Linked DNA regions of Kaistia algarum. The protein of the gene in region 2 interacts with the protein of the main gene of each other region in a pairwise test. Links are inferred from orthologs where the notes say so. Each region holds a gene or a part of one and is shown on either strand. Other genes may lie near its edges. The genes, in order: OSH05_RS11365 and ptsN.

What was found.
Region 1: the proteins of ptsN (region 2) and OSH05_RS11365 interact in binary tests that used the Escherichia coli proteins (3 or more experiments, as listed by UniProt). The link is inferred for Kaistia algarum from one-to-one orthologs.

Annotation. Positions count from the first base shown.
Region 1 is NZ_JAPKNJ010000001.1:2,359,142-2,362,679, forward strand. What follows is about bases 237-3,459. They hold OSH05_RS11365 (sensor histidine kinase), read right to left. Parts: upstream 3,134-3,459; coding sequence 437-3,133; downstream 237-436. Other genes in these bases: OSH05_RS11360 (response regulator), read right to left, coding at 237-431; kdpC (potassium-transporting ATPase subunit KdpC), read right to left, coding at 3,146-3,459. Also shown: more of OSH05_RS11360, read right to left, coding at 1-236; more of kdpC, read right to left, coding at 3,460-3,538. UniProt on the Escherichia coli protein: Member of the two-component regulatory system KdpD/KdpE involved in the regulation of the kdp operon. KdpD may function as a membrane-associated protein kinase that phosphorylates KdpE in response to environmental signals.
Region 2 is NZ_JAPKNJ010000001.1:1,849,376-1,852,495, forward strand. Bases 282-3,086 are described here. They hold ptsN (PTS IIA-like nitrogen regulatory protein PtsN), read right to left. Parts: upstream 2,016-3,086; coding sequence 1,548-2,015; downstream 282-1,547. Other genes in these bases: OSH05_RS08975 (ABC transporter permease), read left to right, coding at 282-911; OSH05_RS08980 (DUF3833 family protein), read right to left, coding at 986-1,489; hpf (ribosome hibernation-promoting factor, HPF/YfiA family), read right to left, coding at 2,115-2,702; rpoN (RNA polymerase factor sigma-54), read right to left, coding at 2,973-3,086. Also shown: more of OSH05_RS08975, read left to right, coding at 1-281; more of rpoN, read right to left, coding at 3,087-3,120. UniProt on the Escherichia coli protein: Seems to have a role in regulating nitrogen assimilation.

The DNA.
Region 1 (3,538 bases), 510 kb from region 2 along the record:
CGGTGGCGGGGCAGATCGATCTCGATGTCGGCGAGCCGGAGCAGTGGGGTCTCTCCCTTTTCCTTCATCCGGTGGCGCAGCGCCGCGCGCAGCCGCGCCATCAGTTCGCCCATGCTGAATGGCTTGTTGACGAAATCGTCGGCTCCGAGGTCCAGCGCCTCAATCTTCTCCGCATCGCGGTCCCGCGCCGAGAGCACAATGACCGGCGTCGGCGACCATTCACGCAGCCGTCGGATCACTTCCTTGCCGTCCATATCCGGCAAGCCGAGATCGAGAATGATGAGGTCGGGCTGGCGGCTGGCGGCCAGCGCCAGCGCTTCGGCGCCCGTATCGGCGCGCAAGGCCTCGTAGCCATTGGCGGCCAGCGCAGGCGCCATGAAGCGGTGGATGGCTGGCTCATCGTCCACGACAAGGACGCGCGGAGGCTGCATCGAGGTTATCCTTCCAGGTCCGGCGGCGTACCGAGCGGAAGGCGCAAAAGGACCCTCGCGCCGGCGTCTCGGCCGGGAACGGGGCTCAGCGCCAGTGTGGTTCCACCATGAGCCTCGATGATTCCCTTGGTGATGGCGAGTCCCAGCCCTGAGCCATCGCCACCATCGCCGCTCGTGCGGGCGGCCCTGACAAATTTCTCAAAGACATGCGGCAGGGCTTCCGGCGGAATTCCCGGCCCGTCGTCGGTCACGGCGATCTCCAGCATTTCATCGTCCGCCGTGGCCGAGAGGGTAACTTTCGCGCTGGGTCCCGCATAGCGCACGGCGTTGCCGACGACATTGGCGAGCGCCTGGTCGATGAGACCCGGATCGGCGAATAGAAGCGGAAGGTCCGTTGCCGTGTCGACGGTGAAAGACTGCGTTGCGCCGCGCTTGCGCGCCGCCGAGACGGCGCGGTTCAGGACTTCGGCGACATCGATCCAATCGCGGCGCAGGTCCAGCGCCCCGGCCTCCAGCCGTGTCATGGAAAGAAGGTTCCGCACCATGGTGTCGAGATGTTCCGCCTCGTCGCGCATATGGCCCAGCAGATCGCGCCGGGTCGCCTCCGGAATGTCGTCGCCATAGTCGAGCAGGCTGGTGGAAGCCCCCAGGATCGAGGCCAGCGGCGTGCGGAAATCATGGCTGATCGAGGCGAGCAATATATTGCGGACACGCTCTGTCTCTGCCGCCGTGCGGGCGCTGGCCACCTCCGTCGAGAGGCGGGCGCGGAGGAGCGCGGCAGCGGTCTGCTCGGCGAGCGTCGCCAGCAGCGTCTCGCTCTCGGCGTCGAACCCGGCGTCGCCCGCGCTGGGTCGCTCGACGCCGATGACGCCGATGGGTGACGATCCGCTGGCCCCCGAGAAGGGCGCGAAACGCCATGGCGCATTGGGCAGCGTTCCCGTGCCGGCCCCGGCCGGCTCGCTGTGGTCGAATGCCCATCGGGCCGCCGTCATGGACGCGGTATCCAGCCGGTCTTCGGGCGGCCAGGCAGCCGCGATCGCGAGATCTCCGGCCTTCTCGAGCAGGATGACGGCCGCACGGCCGAGCGTCGCATGGATTTCCACCGTTGCCGCTTCCGCGACGGAGGCCCCATCGGGCAGGGCAGATAGCTTGCGCGTGAACTCATAGAGGCGCCGTGTCGCCCGGATCCGCCGGATCGCCGCCCGCGTCTGCTCGCGGGCGCGACCCGCGATGGTCGAGATCAGCACGGCCACCGACAGAAAGATCACCAGCGCGAGCAATTCGTGCGGCCGCGCCACGGTGAAGGTGCCGATCGGATCGATGAAGAAGAAATTATAGGTGAGGAAGGAGACCGCCGACCCGAAGATCGCCGGCCAGACGCCGTAGCGGATTGCCGGAACGAGCACAGCCAGCAGATAGAGCATCGAGACATTCGGCAGGGCGACAAATTCGGTCAGACCGCGTCCAACCAAAGTAGCGAGGCCAACACTGGCGAGCGCCGCGACATAGCCGGCGATCCCGCCCAGCGGAGGCAGGCGGAGCCGCGCCCGAAGCTTTGACGGGCGTTCCGGTGTCTCCGCCGTGACGACATGAATCGCGACGCCGTCGGCCTCGGCGACCAGCGCGTCGGCGAGGCTGGTGCGAATGCGAAAGCGCCGGCGCAGCCGCGCTTTGCCGATGACGATCTGCGTTACATTCTCGAAGCGCGAGAATCGCAGAAGTTCGGCGGCGATGTCCGTGGCGACGAGGGAACGGGTCTCGGCACCGAGGCTCTCGGCCAACCGCATGCCAGCCTCGAGGCGGGAGCGTTCGCCGGCGGCGACGGCGCGGCCGGGTCGCTCGACCGTGACGGCGAACCAGGAGGCATCGAGGAGGTCCGCGAGCCGCTTGGCCTCGCGCACGACCCGTTCGGCGGCGACGTCGGGGCCGACGCAGACGAGCAGTCGCTCCCCCGCCGCCCAAGGTCCCTCGATGGCGGAACCCTGCATGCGTTCCAGCAGGTCGCTGTCGACGCGTGCGGCAACGCGGCGAAGCGCGAGTTCGCGCAGCGCCGTCAGATTGCTCGGCTTGAAGAAGCTCTGGACGGCTCTTGTCGCCGTGTCCTCGACATAGACCTTGCCTTCGGCGAGGCGCTGGATCAGTTCGTCCGGCGGCAGGTCGACGAGGATGATCTCGTCCGCCTTCTGCAGGGCCGTATCCGGGACCGTCTCGCGGACACGGACGCCGGTGATCCGCTGCACGACGTCGTTGAGGCTCTCGACATGCTGGATGTTGAGCGTCGTCCAGACGTTGATGCCGGCGACGATCAGTTCCTGGACATCCTGCCAGCGTTTGGCGTGGCGGCTGCCCTCGACATTGGAATGGGCATATTCGTCGACGAGGAGCAGTTGCGGCCGGCGGCGCAGGGCGGCGTCGATGTCGAATTCGGGCACCAGCCTGCCGCGATAGGGAATGCTGATGCGCGGCAGAATTTCGAGACCCGCCACAAGCGCCTCTGTCTCGGCGCGGCCATGCGTCTCGGCAAGGCCCACGACGACATCGAGGCCGCCCGCCTTGGCGGCGCGGGCGGCCTGCAGCATGGCGAACGTCTTGCCGACGCCCGGCGCCGCGCCCAGGAAGATCCTAAGCTTGCCGCGCGTTTCGCGCTCGGCGGCGGCGAGGAGAGCGTCGGGAGAGGCGCGGGGCGCCTCGTCACCGGTCATCGGCGCGTTCCATCAGGGTGCCGGCGACGTGCCGGGCGCAGCCGGAGTGGCGCCCGACGACTTGGCCGCGTCGTCCAATGCAAGATTGAGCTGAAGCACATTGACGCGAGGATCGCCGAGGAAACCGAGTTCCGGACCTTCTATGTGCGCGTTCACCAGATCGCGCACAAGCGTTCCGGGCAGGCCGCGCGCCTTGGCGACGGCCGGAATCTGCGCCTGCGCGAAGGCCGGCGAGATATGCGGATCGAGGCCGCTGCCGGAGGTGGTGATCGCATCGGCGGGTATAGGGCCGGTCATGCCGGCCGCGCGGTAGGCCGCCGCATCGGTCTTCAGGCGATCGGCAAGCTTGGCGCTGGTCGGGGCGAGATTGGTGCCCGACGAGGCGCTGGCGTCATAGCCGTTGCC
Region 2 (3,120 bases):
TCGGCGTCTTCGTCGTCATGATGGCGATCTTCTTCGCCTTCTCGCCGAAGATCTTCTCCTCCTGGCCGATCTATAACTCCGTCCTGCTCACCTTGCCGGTCGCCCTGTTCCTGGTCGTGCCGATGGTTTTCATCGTCACCGTCGGCGAGATCGACCTTTCGTTCCCCGCAACCATGGGCTTCTCCGCCTGGATCTTCGCGCTTCTCGTCCAGGCCGGCTTCGATCCGTTCCTCGGCATCATCGGCGCCATCATCGTCGGCATGGGTCTCGGCTTCGGCGTCGGGGCCGTGGTCGTCTATGCCGGCCTCTCCTCGCTGGTCGCCACGCTCGGGATGAACTTCCTCTTGCGCGGCCTGATCATGATCCTGACCGAGGGCAAGTCGATCGCCATGCCGACGTTGTCGAGCAGCTGGGCATTCAGGATCTTCTCCAGCCAGGTGGCCGGCTTCCCGATCCAGATGGTGTGGGCGCTCCTCTTCGTCGCGCTCTCCATCCTCCTGTTCAACCGCCACCGCTTCGGCGCCCGCATCCGGGTCGTCGGGGACAATCCCGACAGCGCCGCGCAGATGGGCATCGACACCAAGCGCGTGCGCGTCGCGTCCTTCGCCTTCATGGGTCTCGGCGCTTCGCTCGCCGGCATCTTCTCCACCATGATCAATTTCACCTGGTGGCCCTCGGCGGGCGACGCCTATCTGCTGCCGACCCTGGCGGCCGTCTTTGTCGGCGGAACCCCCACCTGGGGCGGCGTTGGAACCGTCGCGGGCGGTGCGATCGGCGCCCTCATCGTGTCCTTCATCCAGACAGGTATTGTCGCCGGCGGCCTCTCTGGCTTCTACGTGCAGTTCTTCAATGGCCTGATCATCATCCTCTCCCTCATCGGGCATCGTTGGAATCAGATCCGGTATCGGTGAACGTTTATCGGACGGGAGCCTTGTCGCCTGACGGGTCGCCGGGCTCCCAATCCCATCCGTGAATAGAGCCGGACTCAGCGGCGGACGAGCTTCGCCTCGACGCTTCCGACCGGAATGCCGAGCGTGTAGATCACCGCCTTGTTGAGGACCGTGCGCGGTCCCTGCCGCGAAACACTGTCCTCGAAATGCAGCGTCAGCCGCGAGCCATCCTTGCGCGGTACGACGACGTCATAGGCCATGGTGATGCGCCCGCCATCGACCTTCACCACCGCCTCGCCGACGACATCCTTGCGCGTTCCGGCATAGCGGCCCGGCGCGATCCGGCGAAAGCGCCAGACGCGCCGGTCGATCTCGCCATTGTCGAAACGGAATTGCTGGTCGAGGACGAAGACCGCGCCGGACTGGCGTCCAATCGTCGTCACGGTGAAGCCGCGATCGAGGCCGATCAGCGCGCTTTTGAAGCGGCCCTCGCCGGATGCGACGCCGCGAAAGGCGTCGAGCGTCGGCTCGGCCACGGCCGAGAGCGACCCGGCCACGGACATAACGAGCAGGAGCGGTAATGCGAGCCTCGCCTTCATCGTTTCCCCGTAGGCGCGCGTTTGCACCGCGAAAGGGAAGCCGCTTTGGCGCTGAAGGTCAAGCCGCGTTGGAGGCCGTCGCGCTGGCGGTCAGGACGGCATAGAGCGCGCTAGCGTCGGTTGAGGCCCGCAGCTTGGCGGCAAGTCCCGGCTCACGCAGCATGCGCGCGATGCGGGCCAGCGCCTTCAGATGATCGGCGCCGGCGCTTTCGGGTGCCAGCAGCAGGAAGATCAGGTCGACCGGCTGGTCGTCGAGAGCATCGAATTCGATGGGCTTGGCGAGGTGGGCGAAGACACCCCGGATCCGGGCGAGCCCCGCCAGCTTGCCATGGGGGATAGCAATGCCATTCCCCACGCCGGTCGAACCGAGACGCTCGCGCTGCAGCAGCGTGTCGTAGATCTGGCGCTCGTCGAGGCCCGTAAGAATGGCGGCTTTTTCCGCCAACTCCTGCAGAGCCTGCTTCTTGCCATTGGCTTTCAGCGCCGGAACGATCGAGTCCGGGGTGATCAGGTCGCTAAGGTCCATGACTTGGTTCGATACGCCTCGTTCATGCCTCTGATCCGAGACTCGCCGTCCGCCGCGCGGGTGCTTGCGCGGCGGCGTTGCGGACGAGCTTAGGCGGAATCAGCGGTCGACGGAATCCCCTTTGCCGGCCGAAGCCGGATCGATCCACCCAATATTTCCATCTTGCCGGCGATAGACGACGTTGACGCCGCCATGCGCCGCATGCCGGAAGACAATGACCGGCGCGTCGGTAAGATCCATCGCCATGACGGCGCTGGAGACCGAAAGGGTCTTCAGGCGCGTCGATTCCTCGGCGATCACCACCGGTGCATAGTCGAGTTCGATTTCCTCATCGTCCTCTGGCGTTGCAGCCAGCACCACATAGCTGGCATCGGCGCCATTCTTCTGCTCGTGGTGGTGGTCCTTGAGGCGCCGCTTGTAGCGTCGGAGCTGCTTGTCGATGCGCTCGGCCGCCTGATCGAAGGTCGGGTAGATATCGTGGCCGCGGCCCTCGGACTTCAGGTCGACGCCGCTGTCGAGATGCAGCGCGCAATCCACACGGTAGCCGGCGCCGTCACGCTCCAGCACGACGCGGCCGGAAAAGCCGCCGTCGAAATATTTCGCGAGCGTCGCGCCGATGCGGCTTTCCACATGGACGCGATAGGCGTCACCGATCTCGATGTTCTTGCCCGAAATGCGCAGAGACATGGATCCCGTACCTCTTGGTCGTCGTTGCGATCCGAAGCGGCCCCTGTTTCGGACCCCTCCGTCGAGCGCGACACCAACCGGACCCGCCGGCTCATCGCCGTTCCGGCCTCCGACGCGGAGCGCCGGGCCGAGCACGCCTTGCGGCGCCGCGCCCTTCTATGAGCGGCCGTCCGCGAAGTCAAGGAAGCGGGCGCCGCCTATAGGCAAGCTGGGCATTTGCGAGACGGAAGGCAAGGCCCGATCTGACGGGAGGCAGCGCCGAAGGACCGGTCAACGCATCAGGGCAGGGTCGGATTGCTTCTCGCGCCGACGCTGAACCGAGGACGGAATGCGCAGCGCCTCACGATATTTCGCGACCGTGCGGCGGGCGATGTCGACGCCGGAATCGCGCAGCATCTTGACCAAGGTATCGTCGGAG